Regions from separate parts of the Roseicyclus elongatus DSM 19469 genome, predicted to be linked through region 3. Evidence: riboswitches for the same ligand, from Rfam matches in the RefSeq annotation. Region 3 holds a riboswitch; each other region holds the start of a gene.

Region 1 (6,988 bases), 1.6 Mb from region 3:
CCGAGAACATGCCGTAGGTGGTCGAGTAACCGAGGTGATCGTAGGAGAATACGATCTGGCTGTGGCTGGCATCCAGAACGTAGGTCTGCGCCTCTGCGATCGCGGTGGTGGCGGTCAGGGGCAGGGCAAGGGCGCTCGCAAGCAGGAGATTTTTCATGTCATCATCCGAAGGGGTTGAGGGTGGTGGTTCGTGATGACGCTTATCTGTTGCCGGGGAATGGTTTGGAAATCCAATGTGTAAACACAGGGCCTGTGTGCGGATGAACAGCGGCACGGTCTATCGCGCGGCGGCCAACAGACCCTCGACATCGAGATGCGTTTCCAGATGCGTGGCCAAGTCGTCCAGTGTCGCCTCGACCCCGGCATCGTAGCGCGATTGCGACGACGTCAGGCCAAATTCTGCCAGATAGGTGGCGCGGAACCCATCGTCGCGAAACATGCCGTGCAGGTAGCTGCCCGAGATTCGTCCCGAGGCGCTGATCGCGCCTTCGGCCGCGCCGTCGACATGGGCAAACGGCCGGGCGCGGTCTGGGCCATCGGTCTGGCCGATAGGATCTCGTAGCCGTGAAACGGCGCGGCGGTCGGGGCATGGATCGCCGTGACCTCGGTCAGGCGTTTCTCGGGCGTCATCACGGTGCTGACATCCAGCAGGCCAAGGCCCGGATCGGTGCCGGCCGACCCCTCGATGCCATGGGGATCGGCGATGCGGCGCTCCAGCATCTGGTAGCCGCCGCAGATGCCCAGAACCCGCCCCCCGCGGCGGATATGGGCGGCCAGATCCACATCCCATCCCTGCGCCCTGAGAAAGGCCAGATCGCCCCGCGTCGATTTCGTGCCGGGCAGGATCACCAGATCGGCATCGCCCGGAACGGCGCGCCCGGGGCCCAGCATGGTTAGCCGTACGCCGGGTTCCTGTGCCAGCGGATCGAGATCGTCGAAATTGGCGATCCGGCTGAGCGTCAGGCAGACCACATGCAGCCCGCTGTCGCGACGCGGGCTGGACAGGTCGACAGCGTCCTCGGCCGGCAGTTTCCAGGCATCGGCGAAATAGGGGCACACGCCATAACCCGGCCAGTCGGTCGTCTTTTCGATATAGTCATATCCATCGTCGAACAGGCTGATATCGCCGCGAAACCGGTTGATCAAAAACCCCGCGACCATCGCGGCGTCCGCCGGGTCGATCACGGCCTGTGTTCCAACGATCTGGGCGATCACGCCGCCACGGTCGATATCTCCGGCCAGGATCACCGGCACATCGGCGGCGCGGGCAAAGCCCATGTTGGCGATATCGCCGGCCCGCAGGTTGACCTCGGCCGGGCTGCCGGCCCCTTCGACCAACACAAGGTCATGGGCTGCCTTCAGGCGCTGGAAACTCTCCAGCACGCGGGCCAACAACTGCCCTTTCATGGCCTGGTAGTCGCGGGCCATGGAGGTCGTCACGCGCCGGCCCTGCACGATCACCTGCGCGCCGATATCGGTTTCGGGTTTCAGAAGCACCGGGTTCATGTCCGTCTGAAGCGGCAGCCCCGCGGCCATGGCCTGCAGCGCCTGCGCACGCCCGATCTCACCGCCATCGGCGGTCACGGCGGCATTGTTCGACATGTTCTGCGGTTTGAACGGTGCAACCGACAGGCCGCGCCGCCGTGCCGCGCGGCACAGCCCCGCGACCAGCAGGGACTTGCCGACATTGCTGCCGGTTCCCTGGATCATCAACGCGCGAGGCACCGGATCAGGCGGGATAGAACAAGGCCGACAGCGCGTAATCCTCGGGCAAGGGCACGGATGGCGGCGTGTCGACCCCCTGCGCGATGTCATCGGGTGTCAGCCGGGTATGCGGCCCATCGGGCGGCGTGCCGCCCGGCGGGGTCATCTCGGTATCGACCTCGGCGCGCAGGCAGGGGGCCTCGACCACGCGCACGGGGCTTGCCGCCAGAACGGCGGCGTCGATCCGGCCCATGCAGTCCGGCCAGGGCGTGCCGCAATGGGGCGCGATGGCCCGGGCCAGGTCATCGGGGCAGCGCAACGTGAAGCGCGCCGCGCGCCGGCCCAGCCCGACATCGAAGCGATGCCCCCCGGCATCGCGCGCCAGCAGGTTGTCGTCGTCCGGCCCCAGATCGGTCAGGGCGTGGGCGGCGGCCAGCCGCGCGCGGCCCGATGGCACGGCCAACGCGATCAGTGGCGCGCCGTCCGCGCGCTGGATTTCGAAGGCGGTGAGGTAAACCGCCGCCTCGAGGCGCAGGGCCGCCCGGCCTGTTCTGAGGGTCAGGACAGCGCCGTTTCGCTGCGCCTCGAAGGCTTCGTCCGGGGCGCGCAGAACCTCGGCCGCCGCGCCATGGACACCTGCCACGAAACTGCCCGAGGCGCTTGCAAAACGGGCCTCGACCTCGTCCAGCAGCTCATCGCCCTGCCAGTGAAGCCGTCGGACCGTCAGGCCCATCTCGGCCGCACGCCGCGGCAGAGCAGCCCAAACCGCAGCACGTTCGGCGTCGCTGGCGCGGCCCCATATGGCGATTTCGTCCAGCGTGCGGGCGCAGCCTATGCAGGCGCGTCCCGTGTCATCGATCACGCACACGCCGAGGCAGGGGCTGGCGGGGGGGCGGTCTGAGCGTTGCCGTCATGCGGGTGTGCCTCCTCTCGGGCGATCGGGGTTTCGGGCGGTCAGGCATCGCACCTTCGACCCGTCCAGGGCCGTGCCGATCCGCCATGCGCGCGTTCATGTAGGGCCCTAGGGCCGGTCTGCCACCATCGGACGCCACCATAGTGAAGCGTCTGCGGCGCGCAATCACCCTTGACGGCGTGACCCGCTGAAAACGGGGCGAGGCAATGGCCCGCTGAGATGCGGGGTCATGACCATGGCAAATCCCAGCCAGCCCAGGCACCACAACACGGCCGACAGGTCGATCAAGCCGGCCATGCGGGCCGGAACGGCGCACAGGATCAGCAGATAGACCGGCGCAATGCCGCCGCGCGCCTTCAGGCCCATTGGGGTTCGGTGGGCAAAGACCCGTGCGGCCAGCCCCATAAAATGACCGCCCATGGCACCGAGCACGAGGGCGTGTTGTGCCTCGGCGGGGGCAAGGGCCATGCCGCGCAGCGACAGCCCCCACAGGATCAGGCCCACCGGCACCCACAGGCAGGCAAGGGTCAGGATGGCCAGCAGCACGTCATCGCGGGCGGCGGACAGTGGCCATGTCGCGATATAGGCCAGCATCAGGACGCCGCCGGCCAAAAGCGCGACCGAGGCCGCAGAGATCGCGCCGCCAGCCAAAAGCGCCGCCGCCGCCAGGACGGCGGCCAGCGTCAGGCGACGCGGCAGGGCCGGCACCACGCGCACGGGCTGCCCCTCCGAACGGGCGGCATAGTCGAGGAAGGCCGGCACCATGCGTCCGCCGATATGGATCAGCATCGCGGCGAAGCCGAGCACGGCGATGGCCGGAAAGGCCGGGTGAAAACCGCCGGCCTCCATTACCAGGATCCACGCGCCGGAAATGACGCCCGCCAGACCGGACGCGGCCATGAAGACGGGTTGCCACCCCTTGCCCGCGCGCCGCGCCTCGAGCGCCAGAAGTGCTGCGACAAGCCAGAAGAACCCGGCCGAGGCAAGCGCGGCGATCCACCCCGGCACGTCCGGCGCCAGAAGGCCCGCGCGCGCGCCCGACCACAAAACGACCAGCGCCGCGATCGGGGCCCCCTGTATCGGGGCGCGGCCTGTCCAGCTGCTGACGGCACTGCACAGATACCCGGCGATGGCCGCCCCGCCGAAGCCAAAGGTCATCTCGTGGATATGCCACGACAGCGGGTCCGGCAGACCGGCCATCACCTCGGGCGCCCATTGCCACAAGGCGACCGCCCCGGCGGCCCAGAGCGCGGCAAGCAGGAACATGGGCCGGGCGGCCGCTGCAAGGACACCGCGTTGCGGCCATGTACGGTCGTGGTCCGCGTGGTCATGGCTCATGTCGGAGCCTCCGGATTGACAAGGTCACGTATTGTTTCGATACGTGATGGGCTGGTGCCTGCAGGTTTACGGGTGGAATGGGAATGCGACAGGGCTTCACAGCGGCCCGAGGCGCCCGCCCCCGCGACCGTGACCGGAGAGGGCGTTCACAAGCCACTGGTTCCGGGCCGGGGGACGGCAAGGCCAGGCGACTGGCCAAGGCCACCCCTCAGATGCGCAAGCCGGTGGACCTGCCAGCGCGAAGACTCAAACCGGGCGTGGTGCCCCGGTGTCGGACCGGGGGCCCAATCCGCCATTCCGCGCCTTGGGCCTGCGTCGACCTGACAGGATGGAGACCGCATGCCGCGCGCAGCATCACAGGTGGAGCTTCCGATCTGCACGCGCGGCCGACAAGGCGCCGTGGGCCCCATTGGTGACGGGACTGCCCCTCGCAGCCGCCAACATCACGACCGCAGGCATGATGTTTTCGCCACTGTGGTCTTCGACCGTCCCGAGTTGTCGAACCCGGGCACACCGATCGCGCGGGCGCGCCACCAGTGTGACAGGCCCCGGGCACCCGTGCCATGGCACCGCATCACGATCGCCGGGCCGAACCCTGTGGACCCTGCTGCGATGCGGGGTATCCTAGTGCCCGACGCACACGCCGCTGAGTAAGTCGAGGCACAGGCTCGCATGCATGTCATTTTCCGAGACGGCCACGGGCTCGAGGAAACCGGAACGCCGACCGATCTGGGGCAGACGCCCGCGGATCTGGGGTCTTGTCGTTTTCCGACAGTGACCTCGGAGCCTTCGCGGCGGGGTGGCACCGCGCGGGCGGTCCCGAGGGGCGGATGCCCGCGCTGCGCCTGGCCAATATCGCGGCGCTCAAGCATCCGCGCTCGGTCGATGCCTATGTCGAGCAGACGCTTCAGGGGGCGAAGGGCATCCTGATCCGCCTGATCGGGGGGGCGCCCTATTGGCCCTATGGTCTGCAAAGGGTCGAGGCGCTGGCCAGGCAGAAGGGGATCGCCCTGGCCGTTCTGCCCGCCGACGGGCGGCCCGATCCGCGGCTCGACGCGGTCTCGACTGTGCCGGTCTCGACGTTGCGGCGGCTGGCGTCGCTTTGCGACAGCGGCGGTGCGGTGGCGGCACAGGCGGCGCTGGCGCAGATGGCGCTTGCGGCGGGGCTTTATGCGGGGCCGGTACCGGGGGCCAAGACGCTGCCGCAAGTCGGCGCCTGGACGCCCGAGGACGGGGTGAGCTGCCCGGCGCCCGCCCGGTTCGACGATACCGCTCCCCTCGTTCTGGTGATCTTCTATCGCTCCTACCTGGTGGCGGCGGACCTTGCGCCGATCGAGGCGCTGTTCGCAGCGCTGCGCGCGCGCGGCTTTCGCGCGCTCGGCCTGTTTGCCCCGTCGCTCAAGGCGCCCGAGGCGCGGGTGTGGCTGGACAGGCAGATCGGGGCCCTGTGTCCCGCTGCCATCGTCAATGCCACCTCTTTTTCCGGCCGGGACGAGGGCGGGACTTCGCCGCTGGATGCCGCCGGCGTCCCGGTCTTTCAGGTTGCCCTGGCAACCTCGACCCGCGCGGCCTGGGCCGCAGCAGAAAGCGGCCTGTCGCCGGCCGATCTGGCGATGCATGTGGTGCTGCCCGAGATGGACGGGCGGCTCTTTGCCGGCGTCGCGTCCTTCAAGGAACCGGGTGCGCGCGATGCCCATCTGCAGTTTTCGCGTCATGTCCACATGCCCGAGGCGGGCCGCGTGGACGCGATTGCCGACCGGGTCGCGGCCTGGCATCGGCTGTCGATCATACCGCCCGCGGATCGGCGTGTGGCGCTGGTTCTGTCCACCTGTCCGGGGCGCGACTGGAACATGGCGCATGCGGCGGGGCTCGACGCGCTGGCATCGGCCGAGGCGATCCTGGACGACCTGTCCGAGACCGGATACCGCATCACCGAGGGGGCCGCGCTGAACACGGCGCTGAGCACCGGGCGCATCGCCTATCCGATGGCGACCTATCGCGCCGCATTATCCCTACTTCCCAAAGCATTGCGCGACGACCTTCAATCGGCCTGGGGCGCGCCCGAGGCAGACCCGGATGCCACGCCCGAGGGGTTTGCCTTTGCCGCTGTCCGGCGCGGCAATGCGCTGGTCCTGCTGCAACCGGACCCGATCGCGCCGGCACCGTGCGAAAACGACGATCGGGCCGGCGCGCAGGTGCCGCGCCATGCCTATGTGGCCTTTTTCCTTTGGCTGCGCACGCAGACCGATGCGGTCGTGCATATCGGAACGCATGGCGCGCTGGAATGGCTGGCGGGCAAGGCCGTCGCCCTGTCCGAGACTTGCTGGCCCGAGGCGCTGATCGGTGATCTGCCGGTGATCTACCCCTTCATCGTCAACGATCCCGGCGCGGCGGCGCAAGCCAAGCGGCGGATCGGGGCCGTGACCATCGGGCATGTCCCGCCCCCTCTCAAGGCGTCGGGCACGCCGCCGCGTTTGGCGCGTCTCGAGGCGTTGCTAAACGAGGTCCCGAGGGCCGACGAATTGCACCCGCGCACCTGTGAGCGGTTCATGTTCGACATTCGCAACGAGGCGCAAGCTCATGGTATTGAAAAAGATATTGGGATCACAGAAGCCTCTTGCCCAACCGAAGCCATCGCTCGCATCAATCGCTTCGTTCGCGACGTGACGGACAGCGAATTCGGGGACGGGCTGCATGTCTGGGGCCGCGCGCGGGCGGTTGCAGGCCCGTTCGACACCGCCGCCTCGGCCAAGGCCGAGCGTCAGGCGCTGCTGGACGCGCTATCGGGGCGGCGGATCGATTCCGGGCCGTCTGGCTCGCCCTATCGTGGCCGGGCGGATGTGCTGCCGACCGGGCGCAATCTCTACACCACTGATCCGCGCAGCGTGCCGTCGCGCGCCGCCTTTCGGCATGGTGTGGCGCTGGCCGAAGAGCTGATCCGCCGCCATCGGCAGGAAAACGGCGAATGGCCGCGGGCGCTGGTCGTCGATCTCGCAGGGGCGGCCACGATGCGCACGGCGGGCGAGGAGTTTG
Region 2 (6,988 bases), 1.6 Mb from region 3:
CGGCTATCGCGCCGTGACCTTCAATGACCTGCGTCTGGCCTATGGCCAGCAGATCGACGGGTTGATCGAGGGCGGCGCCGACCTGATCCTGATCGAGACGATCTTTGACACGCTCAACGCCAAGGCCGCGATCTTTGCCGCCTATGAAAGTTTTGCCAAGGCCGGCCGCCGCCTGCCGATCATGATCTCGGGGACGATCACCGACGCCTCGGGCCGCACCCTGTCGGGCCAGACGCCCACGGCCTTCTGGCATTCGGTGGCCCATGCGCGCCCGTTCACGGTCGGCCTGAACTGCGCGCTGGGGGCCGCCGCGATGCGCCCCCACATGGCCGAGATCGCGGGCGTCGCGACCTCGCTGACCTGCGCCTATCCCAATGCCGGGCTGCCCAACGCCTTTGGCGCCTATGACGAAACGCCCGACGAAACCGCGGCACAGGTCGCCGATTTCGCACGGGACGGGATCGTCAATGTCGTCGGCGGCTGCTGTGGCACGACCCCGGACCACATCCGGGCCATCGCCGATGCGGTGGCCGAATTTGCCCCCCGCAAGGTGACCGCATGACCCGCTATCTTCGGCTGTCGGGCCTCGAGCCCTTTGTCCTGACGCCTGACATTCCCTTCGTGAACGTGGGCGAGCGCACGAACGTGACCGGCTCGGCCCGCTTTCGCAAACTGATCGTCAACCGCGACTATGCCGCCGCGCTGAACGTCGCGCGCGACCAGGTCGAGAACGGCGCGCAGATCATCGATGTGAACATGGACGAGGGGCTGATCGATTCGACCGCCGCGATGGTCGAGTATCTCAATCTCATCGCCTCCGAGCCCGATATCGCCCGCGTGCCGATCATGATCGACAGCTCCAAATGGGAGGTGATCGAGGCCGGCCTGCAATGCGTTCAGGGCAAGCCGGTCGTGAACTCGATCAGCCTGAAGGAGGGCGAAGAGGCGTTTCGTCATCACGCCGGGCTGTGCATGGGCTATGGCGCGGCGGTGGTGGTGATGGCCTTTGACGAGCAGGGCCAGGCCGACACGTATGAGCGCAAGATCGAGATCTGCGCCCGCGCCTATCGCATCCTGGTGGACGAGATGGGCTTTCCGTCCGAGGACATCATCTTCGACCCGAATGTCTTTGCCGTCGCCACCGGCATCGAGGAGCATGACAATTACGGCGTCGATTTCACGAGGCGACCCGTTGGATCCGGCAGAACCTGCCGCATGCCCACGTGTCTGGTGGCGTGTCGAATTTGTCCTTCAGCTTTCGCGGCAACGAGCCGGTGCGCGAGGCGATGCATGCCGTCTTCCTTTACCACGCCATCAAGGCGGGCATGGACATGGGCATCGTCAATGCCGGGCAGCTGGCCGTCTATGACCAGATCGACCCCGAGCTGCGCGAGGCCTGCGAGGATGTTGTCCTCAATCGCCAGCCCAAGGCGGGCGGCACCGCGACCGAGCGCTTGCTGGACATCGCCGAGCGTTTTCGCGGCGGCAAGCGTGAGGAGAAGGTGCGCGACCTCGCCTGGCGCGACTGGCCGGTGGAAAAGCGGCTGGAACATGCGCTGGTCAACGGCATCACCGAGTTCATCGAGGAAGACACCGAGGCCGCCCGCGCCGCTGCCGAGCGTCCGCTGCATGTCATCGAAGGGCCCTTGATGGCCGGCATGAACGTGGTGGGCGACCTGTTCGGCGCGGGCAAGATGTTCTTGCCACAGGTGGTGAAATCGGCCCGCGTGATGAAACAGGCCGTCGCGGTCCTGCTGCCATACATGGAAGAGGAAAAGCGCCTGTCGGGCGGCGACGGGCGGCAATCGGCGGGCAAGGTGCTGATGGCCACCGTCAAGGGCGATGTCCACGACATCGGCAAGAACATCGTCGGTGTCGTTCTGGCCTGCAACAACTACGAGATCGTGGACCTTGGCGTGATGGTGCCGCCGCAGAAGATCCTGCAGGTCGCCCGAGAGGAGAACGTGGATATCATCGGCCTGTCGGGCCTGATCACGCCATCGCTGGATGAAATGGTGCATCTTGCCTCCGAGATGGAGCGCGAAGGCTTCGACATTCCGCTGTTGATCGGGGGCGCGACCACGTCCAAGGTGCATACCGCCGTCAAGATCGCGCCGCGTTATGCGCGCGGTCAGGCCGTCTATGTCACGGATGCCAGCCGCGCCGTGGGCGTGGTGGGCGCGCTGCTCAGCCCGACGCAGAAAGACGCCTATGTCGCCGGCATCCGGTCCGACTATGCCGACGTCGCCGAAAAGCACGAACGCGGTGAACGCGCCAAGCAACGTGTCCCGCTGGCCGCCGCGCGGGCCAATGCCCTCAGGCTGGACTGGGACGCCTACACCCCGCCCGCCCCGACCTTTACCGGCACGCGGGGTATCGAGGATTGGGATCTGGCCGAGATCGCCCGCTACATCGACTGGACGCCCTTTTTCCACACATGGGAAATGCGGGGCGTCTATCCAAAGATCCTCGAGGACGAAAAACAGGGCGAGGCGGCGCGCGCCCTCTTTGCCGACGCGCAGGACATGCTGAAACGCATCATCGACGAACGCTGGTTCACGCCGCGCGCCGTTCTGGGCTTTTGGCCCGCGAACGCGGTCGGCGACGATATCCGGCTGTTCACCGGGGCGGATCGGGCCGAGACGCTGGCCACATTTCATACGCTGCGCCAGCAAACCGCCAAACGCGGCGACCGCCGCAACCTCGCCCTGTCGGATTTCATGGCGCCCGAGGGCAAGGGGGCCGATCATGTCGGCGGCTTCGTCGTGACCGCGGGCCCCGAAGAGATCGAGATCGCCGAGCGGCTGGACAAGGCCAACGACAATTTCGGCGCGATCCTCGTCAAGGCGCTGGCCGACCGGATCGCCGAGGCGATGGCCGAGATGTTGCACCAACGCGTGCGGCGGGAGTTCTGGGGCTATGCGACGGACGAGGCGTTCGCGCCGCAGGATCTGATCGGCGAGCCCTATGCCGGGATCCGCCCTGCCCCGGGCTATCCGGCGCAACCCGACCACACCGAAAAGCAGACGCTGTTCCGGCTCCTTGATGCCGAGGCAACGACGGGCGTGCGCCTGACCGAAAGCATGGCGATGTGGCCCGGCTCGTCGGTCTCCGGCCTCTATATCGGCCACCCCGACAGCTACTATTTCGGCGTCGGCAAGGTCGAACGCGACCAGGTGGAAGATTACGCGCAGCGCAAGGGCATGGACGTGGACGAGGCCGAGCGCTGGCTTGCGCCCATTCTGAATTACACGCCCGGATCCTCGCCAGACCGCGCCGCGGCGTGACCGGGCGGGCTGCGCGTGGGGTGATCGCAGCGCCCGACGCCTCTCGCCGCGCTTGCGCGCAGGCGGGCGGGGCGTGGGCAGATCAATTTTCTGAATCCAGCGCAACCCCTCACCATGTCGAGACAAAATGCCAGCCGGTGCGTAAGTTTCCGTTTGCACTCGCCGCCCGATCCACACTGCCCGCGATGGTGCGCAGGCGTCCTTTCAGGGGCGTCTGGCTGAAAAGGGAACACGGTGCGCCCGATGGTCCGACCGACCGGGCAAATCCGTGGCTGCCCCCGCAACTGTGAGCGGCGAGCGAGACCGGAGAACGCCACTGGGCCCAAGGCCCGGGAAGGACCGGTCGAGCAACAACCCGCAAGCCAGGAGACCTGCCATCTGACATGTTGGACCGGGCGGGGTGCACCGGGGGGACTGGGGACGCCACCGCCGGACCAGGCGGTTTCGTCCGTTGGCCTGCCGCCCCGCCGATGATGAGAGGCGGCAAAAATGCGACACGTGACAATCCCCTTTCCCGATGGGCAGCGGATTTTTCGCCTTGCCTATTCCAGCCGCGCGGCCGCCGGGTTGCAACGCCGCGAGGTCGTCACCCTGGCCGCCCAGTCGGAAACGAAGAACCGTCGCAACGGGGTCTCGGGCGTGCTCATTTCCAGCAAAGACACGTTCCTGCAATGGCTCGAGGGGCCGGCCGACGATGTCTGCGCCCTTATGGCGCGCATCACGGCCGATCCGCGGCACCGGGACATCTCGGTCCTGAGTGCCGGTTGGATGCCGACGCGGCGTTTTCCCGGCTGGCCGATGCGTCTTGCCGAACCTCCGGTGCAGGATGACAGCCTGCCAGGGGCGGTCCTCGGGCCCCGTGGTGGGGCGTTGGATGTCGACCAGGCGATGATCGCCTTCGAGCATGCGGCCCATGGCCATCGGCGGCGGATGCGACGGGACTTGAACGGCGGGGGCACACCGGTCAGCCTGGCCGAGCAGTTGGTGCGTTGCGGGTCCGACAGCCTGCCCAACCTGCCGCCGCCGGCCAGAAAGGATCTGCGCACGCGGGCGCAACTTGTCGACGAGGTCTGCGCCGCCTTCGCGAAGGGCTGGCAGGACGAGGTCTGGTCCACGGCCGAGATCGCGGTCGGGTTGGGGCATCTGAACTGCCTTTGGCAGCGCCTCGGGCGCAGTCCTTTGCCGTTGCGCGATCAGGGGTCGGTTGCCATCGTCGTGCCGCCGGGCAACTTCGAAATCCTCGGCGCGGTGGTCAAGGCCGATCTGCTGCGCGCTGCGGGCATGTCCGTTCAACTCGTGCTGGAAGGCGATATCGAGGCGACACTGGCCACCCTGTCGCGCACAGATCCGGCGTCGATCGTCATTGCGGGCCCACGAGTCGGTCTGGCGAGCGACGCGGACCGGACGGCCGAGTTGGCCCACCGGATCAAGGCCCGTATCCCGGATCGTCCGGTCCATGTCGGTGGCCGCGCCGGTGGCGCGCTGTGCGACTGGCCCGCGCGGCTGGGGTTTCGGCGCGATGCGACGGGACCGCTTCCGGCAAGTGATGTCGAATGGCTGGCGCTCTCGGTCATGGCGTGGATGGCGCGCGATGGGCGGTCATTGGCCTGACAGCGGCGCGGCCCGCTTTCTCGGGCCTCGCGCGATCGTTCGGCGGGCCTTGGCGCGCAGCCGGCGGCGTCACCCCGCGCCCTTGCGGATCAGATAGGTGTCCATGATCCAGCCATGGCGCGCGCGCGCCGCGGCGCGGGTGGCGACGATGCGCGGCCCGGCCTCGGCCAGCGGCCCGGCCTCGAGCACCTGCTCGGGCATGCCCAGAAACCCACCCCACCAGATATGCAGCCCCTCGGGCGGCAGGCGCTGGAAACTGCAGTCCCCGTCCAGCATCACGGCGACGGTTTCGGCCCCCTCGGGCCAGCCATGATCGCGCAGGCGGCGGCCGGTGGTGACGGTCACCGCCCCGTTCACAGTGTTGAACGGGACGGCATGCGCTGCTGTCAGAGCCTGCAAGGCGGTGATCCCCGGGACGACGCGCAAGCGCGGCCTCGGCACCAGGCGATCCGCGATCCGCAGGGTCGAGTCGTACAGCCCCGGATCCCCCCAGACCAGCAGCGCAACAGGCCCCCGCGGCTGCGCTGCCGCCATGGTCGCGGCCCAGATCGCGGCGATCTCGTCATGCCAGCGCGCCACCCGCTCGGCATAGGGCAGGCTGTCATCGCGCAGGGGCATGTCGAACTCGGCCACCGGGGCGGTGCTGCCGCAGGCCGCAAGGATCTGATGGCGCAATTCGGCAAGGTCGGACTTTTCCGCCCCCTTGCGCGGCACCATCACCAACGCCGCGTCACGCAGCGCGGCCCGCCCTTCGAGGGTCAGGTGATCGGGGTTCCCGGTGCCGATGCCGACCAGCCATAGCTCAGTCATCGTGAAAGCTCTCGGCCAAGGGGCCATAGAAGATGAGGGCGGGCTTGTCGCCGGTGCCCTTGGCCAGTTGATCGGCCAGGGCCGCAAGGGTGCTGCGCGCATAGCGGGCCGCGGGCGATCCGACCGCCTCGGCCAGCATGGCCGGGGTGTCGGCGGCCAGGCCGCGCGCCATCACTGCCTGCGCAAGCAGGGGAAAGGTGCGCTTGCCCATGAAGACGACGGTGCAGGCCGTGGCATCGGCCAGCGCGTCGAGGTCCAGATCGGCGGGCAGTTGGCCCGAGGCGTCATGCCCGGTCACGAATTGCACCCGCCGCGCGCTCAGCCGCCTCGTCAGCGGGATGCCCGCCGCCGCCGCCGCCGCAAAGGGCGAGGCGACGCCGGGTATGATCTCGAAGGCGATCCCCGCCTCGCGCAAGGCCACCAGTTCCTCTTCCAACCGTCCGAACAGCCCGCTGTCGCCGGATTTCAGGCGCACGACCCGCCCCCCGGCGCGCGCGTAATCCACCAGCAGGCGGCTGACATGGTGCTGCTTGGGCGAGGGGCGGCCCGCGCGTTTCCCGACCCCCACAAGGTCGGTACTGGGCCGGGCATGCGAAAGGATCGGACCGGCCGACAGATCATCGTACAGGATCGCATCGGCGCGCTTTATCCGGTCCAGCGCCTTGAGGGTCAAAAGCTCGGGGTCGCCCGGCCCCGATCCCACGAAACTGACAAAGCCCGTCATCCGGCCTCTCCCGCGATCAGGTGAAAAAAGGTGCCGGTGGCATGGCCCCGCCGCGATCCCGTTTCGGGGACGGGATTGCCATCGGCATCGGTGACGCTGGCCAGCGGCGCGTCCGGCTGCTCGAGGATCGTCGAATAGTGGAACTCGTGCCCCTTGAGCGCCGCGCCGCTCCGGTGGCCGGGCATCGGCCCGTCAAGCACGGCGCGACGATAGCCGAGGTGGAACTTGCGACATTCGTAGGAGGTCACGAGGCCCAGCAACCCCGCCATCGCGTGACGGTGCCCGTCCTTGTCCACCAGGGCCTGCCCCATCGCCATGTAGCCCCCGCATTCACCATGGACCGGCCTGGTCCGGGCGTGCTGCCGCACCCCGTCCAGAAATCGCGTGGCCGCAGCCAGCCGACCGGCATGCAATTCGGGGTAGCCGCCGGGCAGCCAGACCAGATCGGCCGAGGGGTCGGGCGCCTCGTCGGCCAGGGGCGAAAACGGCAGGATCTCGGCCCCCGCCGCGCGCCAGCCCTGCACCAGATGCGGATAGGCAAAGGAAAACGCGGCAT
Region 3 (6,988 bases):
TGGAACAGGCCCTGCCCGACCGGCTGTATGAAACGGCCTATGCGCTGGCCTGTGACGTGGCCGCGGCCGACGGCCGGCTGGATCAGATCGAACTGCGGTTCCTGATGGAATTGCGCTATGCGCTCGATATCGATCGGCTGGCGGCGGCCGCCATCGAACGCGGCGCGCGGGCGCGGCACATGACGCTGTAGGTCACACGCGGCAGAATGCTGCACCGCAGCGATTGACGTGGGTCAAGGCGTGTCCGACGATGGCGGCACACCCTGAGCGCATCCGCCCCAGCCCCGGACCCATGTCATGTCAGACCCTGCACCGACCCCCCTTCCGACCAAGGCCGCCCTGCCCGCCCCACGCCCGCAGCCCCGCCTGCCCGCGGCGCCCCCGCGCCCGGCCAGCCACAGCTACGATACGCTGGACCGGGCCACGCGCGCCGCATTGGCGCGGATGACCGGGGGCGTGTCGCCCTTTGCCTTGCTGGAATCCTGGACCGATTGGGCGGTGCATCTCAGCCGCGCGCCGGGGCGGCAGATGGCCTTGGCCGAACACGCCGCCGAAAACGCGGTAAAGCTGGGGGCCTACACGCTGCGCGCCCTGACCGAGGAAGGGCACCCCCCCGCCCCGTTCGCGCCGAAGGCCTATGATCACCGGTTCACGCATCCGTCATGGCAGAAACTGCCCTATGCGCTGTGGCAACAAAGCTTTCTGGCCACGCAGGATTGGTGGGACATGGCCACCGGACGAATCCGCGGCCTGCGCCCCGACAATGCCGATCGCGCCCGTTTCATCGCGCGCCAGACGCTCGACCTGTTTTCGCCGGCGAACTTTCCGTGGATGAACCCGCAGATCATCGAAGAAACGATCCGGCAGGACGGCAGGAACATCGCCGACGGCGCGGAACACTATTTCGAAGACCTGATGCATATCCTGACGCAAGAGCATCAGAGCCAGCCCGAAGGATACCGCGTGGGCGAGGATCTGGCCGCAACACCGGGCAAGGTCGTGATGCGCAACGAGATCTGCGAATTGATCCAGTACGCGCCCGAGACCGAAACGGTGAAATCCGAGCCGGTGCTGATCGTGCCGGCCTGGATCATGAAATACTATATCCTCGACCTGTCGCCCCATAACTCGATGGTGCGCTACCTGGTCGAACAGGGCTTTACCGTCTTCATGCTGTCCTGGCGCAACCCCGGCGCCGAGATGGCCGATCTGGGCCTCGACGATTACCGCCGGATGGGCGTGATGGCCGCGCTGGACGCGATCAGCGCCATCGTGCCGGGGCAAAAGGTGCATGCCAATGGCTACTGCCTGGGCGGGACGCTCTTGTCGATCGCGGCGGCGACCATGGCGCGCGATGGCGACGACCGGCTGGCCTCGGTCACGCTGATGGCGGCGCAGACCGATTTCGCCGAAGCGGGCGAATTGCTGCTGTTCACCGACGAGTCGCAGGTCGCCTTCATCGAGGATCTGATGTGGGATCAGGGCTATCTGGACCGGCCGCAGATGACGCGCACCTTCGCCACGATGCGGGCCGAGGACCTGATCTATTCGCGCGCGGTGCAGCGCTATTTCCTGGGCCGGCCCGACATGCCCAGCGATCTGGGCGTGTGGAACAACGACACCACGCGGATGCCGGCCCGGATGCATGCCGAATACCTGCGCGGTCTGTTCCTGGAAAACCGTTTGACGGCGGGGCGTTACGCGGTTGACGGCCGGGTGATCGCGCTCAAGGACATCAAGGCCCCCATGTTCGTCGTCGGCACCGAGAACGATCACATCGCGCCTTGGCGGTCTGTCTACAAGGCCAAGCTGTTCACCGATGGCGATTTCCGGTTCTGCCTGGTCAAGGGCGGCCACAATGGCGGCATCGTCAGCGAGCCCGGCCACCCGCGCAAGCATTACCGCCTGGGCCATCGCGAACCCGGTGCCTTCTACATGGACCCCGATACTTGGCTGGCCGATCACGACCCGATTCCGGGCAGCTGGTGGATCGCCTGGGCCGATTGGCTGGCCGAACAATCCAGCGGCGAGGGGCCACCCCCCGCCATGGGGGCCGACGGCCATGCCCCGATCTGCGACGCCCCGGGCGACTACGTGCATCAGGTCTAGGCGTCGTCCGGCCTTGACCGCGACAGGCCCGCGCGCCTACCCCTATGGGTGATGGTGCCCCGCATCGCGTGCGGGGTGAAAAGGGAATGCGGTGCGGGGCCCTGCCCCAAGTCCGCGACTGCCCCCGCAACTGTAGGCGGCGTGCCCCCCCCGAAATGCCACTGGGCCGAAAGGTCCGGGAAGGCCGGGGGCGCAAAACTCCGCAAGTCAGGAGACCTGCCATCGTCCATTCACCCAAGCCCGGGCGGGGTGCCCCGGAACAGGAGACATGCGATGATCTGGTCCGACGAGACCCATTCCTATCAAGCCACCATGTGCCCGCGGATCGGCAAGGCCTGCCCCGAGGCGGCGTGCCTGGTCGCGCAACTGGCCCGCAGCGTGGCCGAGGCCCGTGCGTTCACGCAACCCGATTTCGAGGTCGCGGGCTTTGGCCGCCTTGAGGGCTGCAGCGATACCTGTAGTGCGCGGTTCATCGCGACGCATGCGCGCGTGCGCCTGTTCTGCGGCGTCGAGGCCGACAGCGCCATGGCCCCGCTGGACGCCCTGGCCGATGCGATGTTCGGGGCGGCAGGGCATGGTGGCCCGGTATCGGCGGCGGCCCTGCCACAGCGGCCGCTGGCGCTGCTCGAAGCGCGCCCGACCGCCTGATGCCCGCCCCCGACGCCCACCGGTCTGTTCAGGCGTAGACGGCGCCCCAGCGCTCGATCAGCGCCTGTTGCAACCGTTTGGCGCGGCCATTGTAGCTGCGGCCGCCGGGCGGGCGCTCCATCTGGGCCTGGGTCAGGGCGGCGCGGCGGTCGAGATCGGCGCAGAAGATCGCAAAGGCCAGATCGCGCCCCGTGGGCAGACGCACATAGCCCGCCAGCGACGACACGAAGTTCAGCGTGCCGGTCTTGGCCACCACCGACAGGGGGTGATCCGGTATCGCATTCCCCGCATCGTCCCGCATCGGGATGTCCTTCATCAGGTCGCGCAACAGGCCGTTCGGCCCTGCGGTGACAAGGGCGCTGGTCATGTCCTGCGGGCGCAGGCGGCTGTCGACGCCCAGGCCGGAATGATCGACGAAGCGCGCGTGACGCGCGCCCAGACGGTCCTCCATCCAGGCCGCCATTTCGGCCCCGCTTTCGGCCAGACTGGCCGGGCGCACGCCCCCCGCCTGCGTGGCCAGCAGGCCCACGACCTCGGCCGTCAGGTTGGTGGACCAGCGCATCATGCCGCGCAGAATATCCTCGAGCGGATCCGAGACATGTTCGGCTAGCACAGCGGCCCCCATCGGGGCGCTTTCCGAGAAGGCCGGGCCATCCAGAACGATGCCGTAGCTGCGCGCCAGCGTCTGGAAAACCTCGGCCACATAGACGGCGGGCCGCCGCGTCGGCAGCCAGCGCGCCCCGCCATTGCCCAGGGCGCCGCGCGCCACGGTCCAGACGTCGCGCGCATCGGTGGCCTCGAAGGTGTAGACGGGGAAATCGCGGTCCTCGACGGTCATTTGCGAGGATTGCACGCCGGGCGAATAGCTGGACGACCGCGCCTGCATCGTGACCGCGTAATCGCCGTTTTCGCGCGTCCATTCGAAATGGACACGGTTGAAGTTGAGGTTCAGTGCCGAAATCGACGGGTTGTAGCCGGCATGCGGCAACTGGCCCGGATCGATCTGATAGATGAAAGGCAGCGCATCGGTGGCCAGCCGCAACTGCCCCGTGACCTCGCGCACGCCGGCATCGGCCAGCGCGCCGGCCATCCCTGCCAACGCGTCGGTATCGAAGACAGGGTCGCCCGACCCCACAAGCCACAGATCGCCATCGAGACGGCCATCGGTCAGAGTGCCATCGGTCACCAGCCGCGTGCGAAACCGGTATCCCGGCCCCAGCCGGTCGAGCGCATAGGCCGTGGTGACCGCCTTGGCCACCGAGGCCGGCGGCAGGCCGAACAGGGGATGGGCCACTTCCAGCATCCGGCCGGTCGCGGCATCGGCCACGGCGAACCCGACCCGCCCCCCGAGCTCGGCGCGCGCGATCAGATCGGCGGCCTCGGGGATGGAGCGTTCGAAAATCCCGTCCGGCCGGATCAGCGGACGCAGGGACCTGTCGGGCGCGCCGGCAAAGGCACCACCCGCAACGGTGCTGCCCATCGCGGCAACCGCCCCGTTCAAGAATGCGCGTCTCGAAACCATTTGGTCAAATATCCATAACTTGCCGAGAGGTTAAGCAGACAGGCGGATTCGTCTCAAGCCCTGCCCATTGCGGCGATCGCCGCCATGGCGCAGCCGCCGCCTTGGCAAGAGCGTGTGTTTCCGACGCCCTGTCAACGCGATAAGGGCGGTGGCCATGCCGTCAGACAGGGCGCGCGCGCGGGCTTTGATGACGCTGGCCTTGGCGCTGGTCCATGCCGGGGGCTTGGCGGGAAAGCTGCGGATCGGCGGCGACGGGGTGGTGCCCCACTGGCTGGCGTTCAGCCGATTCGCCCTTGGCGCGGCGTGCCTGCCGCGGGACTGGCGCGTCTGGCTGCGCCGGCGGGCAGTCACGGGGGATATCGCCCCGATCCGGGCAAGGCGACGGACCGACCCGAGCGCAAACGGGGTCGCTGCGGTCTTTATCGGGCTCATCCTGTCCGGCCTCCTGTCCATATGGCTGCGGCGCGGCCCGGCCTTGTGGGGCGGCTCGGGCTGATCCGCATCGGTTTCCTTTGCGTCACTTTGGGTGCGAAACCGGGCTTTGGCATGACGCCGGGTGCGGGCATTGCGGTGCTGGCAGGGATTTTCCGTGGCGGCTTCCTGACCGGGTCGCGCCGGGTCGCGGGCGTGACGCTACCACTCGCCACGTTCGCGGATCTCGGTCGAGGACAGATCGACCATGGGCAGATTCAGAAAGCACCAGGCGGGGGTCCGGGCATAGGCCAGGACAGGCGCTGCCGAGGCGGGCCGTTTCGCCGCGCGATAGATCTGCGCCGCCTTGGCCGTGCGTGCCGAGATGCGCTGACCCGGACGGGCCAACACCCCGATGGGCACGTTTTCCATGATCCAGCGCCAGTGCTGCCAGCGGTGAAACTGCGCGAGGTTGTCGGCCCCCATCAGCCAGACGAACCGCACACCGGGCGCGCGTGCAAAGAGTGCCGCCAGCGTTTCGGCTGTGTAGCGGGTGCGCAGATGCGCCTCGATATCGGTGACGTCGATGCGCGGATGATCGACCAATGCACGGGCCGCCTGCATCCGCCGATCCAGCGGCGCGGGGCCATTTTCCTTGAGCGGATTGCCGGGGCTGACCAGCCACCACAGCCGGTCGAGGTCAAATCGCTTCAGCGCCTCGCGGCTGACATGCAGATGCCCGGCATGGGGTGGATCGAACGACCCCCCAAAAAGCCCGATCACCTGTCCGGGCGCGGTATATGGCATCACATGACGCTGCATCGCCTGCCCCATAAAGGGTTTGGCCCGCGCGCGGAAGGTCCGGCGCGCGTTGACATCTGCGGGATGGACGCGAAGGTGGGATACCAATCCCTTTGGTCCGGAGTTTTCATGACGCGCCTTTCGCTTTCCGCCCTTGCCCTGTCGCTGTGCCTGGCCGCCCCCCTCGCAGGCCGATCCCGCCGCGGATGCCCGCCGCATTGCCGAATTGACCCTGACCGAAGAGATGTTCGCCGCGGTCATGAGTTCGCAGGCGCCGATCATCGCCTCGGCGCTGCAGAACAACCTGCGCATGCAGGGGATCGACCTTTCCGATCCGCAACGCTTTACCGAGATCCTGACCGAGGAGATGCTGGCCGAGTTCACCACCCGCATGCGGGCGGAAACCGCGCCGCTCTATCTGAATGCCTTTTCCCCCGAGGATCTGGCCGGGATCGTCGCCTTCTACGAGTCAGAGACCGGCCGCGCCCTGTTGGCCGCCACCCCGATGCTGACACAACAAGGCGCGGTGATTGGCGGACGCGTCGGGACGGAACTGGGCCAGACGCTCGGACCGCGCATCGCCGCGCGTCTGCAGGCCGAAGGCATCCAGTTGACCACCGACCCGGCGATGAACCAGCGCCTGATCGACAGCCTGCGCTGAGCGCGCCCTGCCCCGGAGCCGGTGGTTCGGTGACGGGGGCCAATTCGGCCTTTCCTGCGATTGCCCATCCCGCGCGGCATGGCTACATACGTCCAAACCCTGACTTTCAGCGAGCGGAGCTACGCATGGCCTCCTACCAATACGTCTATCACATGGATGGCGTCTCCAAGACATATCCCGGCGGCAAGAAATGCTTCGAAAACATCCGTCTGAGCTTCCTTCCCGGCGTGAAGATCGGCGTCGTGGGCGTGAACGGCGCGGGCAAATCCACGCTGCTGCGCATCATGGCCGGCTGGGACAAGGATTTCACCGGCGAGGCCTGGGCCGCCGAGGGCGCGCATGTGGGCTACCTTCCGCAGGAACCGCAGCTGGACGAAAGCCTGACGGTGCGCGAGAACGTGATGCTGGGCGTGGCCGATAAGAAGGCCAAGCTGGACCGGTTCAACGAGCTGGCGATGAACTACAGCGACGAAACCGCCGACGAGATGGCGCAGTTGCAGGACGAGATCGACAGCAACAACCTGTGGGATCTCGACAGCCAGATCGACGTCGCGATGGAGGCGCTGCGCTGCCCCCCCGACGATGCCAGCCCTGCCAACCTGTCGGGCGGTGAGGCGCGCCGAGTCGCGCTGTGCAAGCTGCTGCTCGAAGCGCCCGACATGCTGCTCTTGGACGAGCCGACCAACCACCTGGACGCGGAAACGATCGCGTGGCTGCAACAGCATCTGATAGACTACAAGGGCACCTGCCTGATCGTCACCCATGACCGCTATTTCCTGGATGACATCACCGGCTGGATCCTGGAGTTGGATCGCGGCCGCGGCATTCCCTACGAG

Evidence for each region. Region 3 has a riboswitch for cobalamin ahead of ROSELON_RS02280 (hypothetical protein). Riboswitches for the same ligand answer to the same signal wherever they lie in the genome.
Region 1: another riboswitch for cobalamin. It lies ahead of cobN (cobaltochelatase subunit CobN); the one in region 3 lies ahead of ROSELON_RS02280 (hypothetical protein).
Region 2: another riboswitch for cobalamin. It lies ahead of ROSELON_RS17510 (BLUF domain-containing protein); the one in region 3 lies ahead of ROSELON_RS02280 (hypothetical protein).

What each region holds. Positions count from the first base shown of each region.
Region 1 covers NZ_CP004372.1:2,073,998-2,080,985, forward strand. Annotated here, with positions in the region: gene ROSELON_RS10105 (YceI family protein) at 1-157, opposite strand, end outside; partial or broken gene ROSELON_RS10110 (cobyric acid synthase) at 278-1,725, opposite strand; gene ROSELON_RS10115 (DUF6925 family protein) at 1,730-2,437, opposite strand; partial or broken gene ROSELON_RS19195 (DUF1289 domain-containing protein) at 2,459-2,575, opposite strand; gene ROSELON_RS10120 (NnrS family protein) at 2,783-3,955, opposite strand; cobalamin riboswitch at 3,991-4,207, shown strand; partial or broken gene cobN (cobaltochelatase subunit CobN) at 4,628-6,988, shown strand, end outside.
Region 2 covers NZ_CP004372.1:2,089,059-2,096,046, reverse strand. Annotated here, with positions in the region: gene ROSELON_RS10195 (homocysteine S-methyltransferase family protein) at 1-562, shown strand, start outside; partial or broken gene metH (methionine synthase) at 559-3,287, shown strand; cobalamin riboswitch at 3,457-3,680, shown strand; gene ROSELON_RS17510 (BLUF domain-containing protein) at 3,777-4,898, shown strand; gene cobF (precorrin-6A synthase (deacetylating)) at 4,968-5,708, opposite strand; gene cobA (uroporphyrinogen-III C-methyltransferase) at 5,701-6,432, opposite strand; gene ROSELON_RS10170 (cobyrinate a,c-diamide synthase) at 6,429-6,988, opposite strand, start outside.
Region 3 covers NZ_CP004372.1:455,023-462,010, forward strand. Annotated here, with positions in the region: gene ROSELON_RS02270 (tellurite resistance TerB family protein) at 1-191, shown strand, start outside; gene ROSELON_RS02275 (PHA/PHB synthase family protein) at 298-2,109, shown strand; cobalamin riboswitch at 2,145-2,347, shown strand; gene ROSELON_RS02280 (hypothetical protein) at 2,383-2,757, shown strand; gene dacB (D-alanyl-D-alanine carboxypeptidase/D-alanyl-D-alanine endopeptidase) at 2,786-4,237, opposite strand; gene ROSELON_RS02290 (hypothetical protein) at 4,434-4,775, shown strand; gene ROSELON_RS02295 (nicotinate-nucleotide adenylyltransferase) at 4,913-5,512, opposite strand; gene ROSELON_RS17285 (DUF2059 domain-containing protein) at 5,751-6,152, shown strand; gene ettA (energy-dependent translational throttle protein EttA) at 6,278-6,988, shown strand, end outside.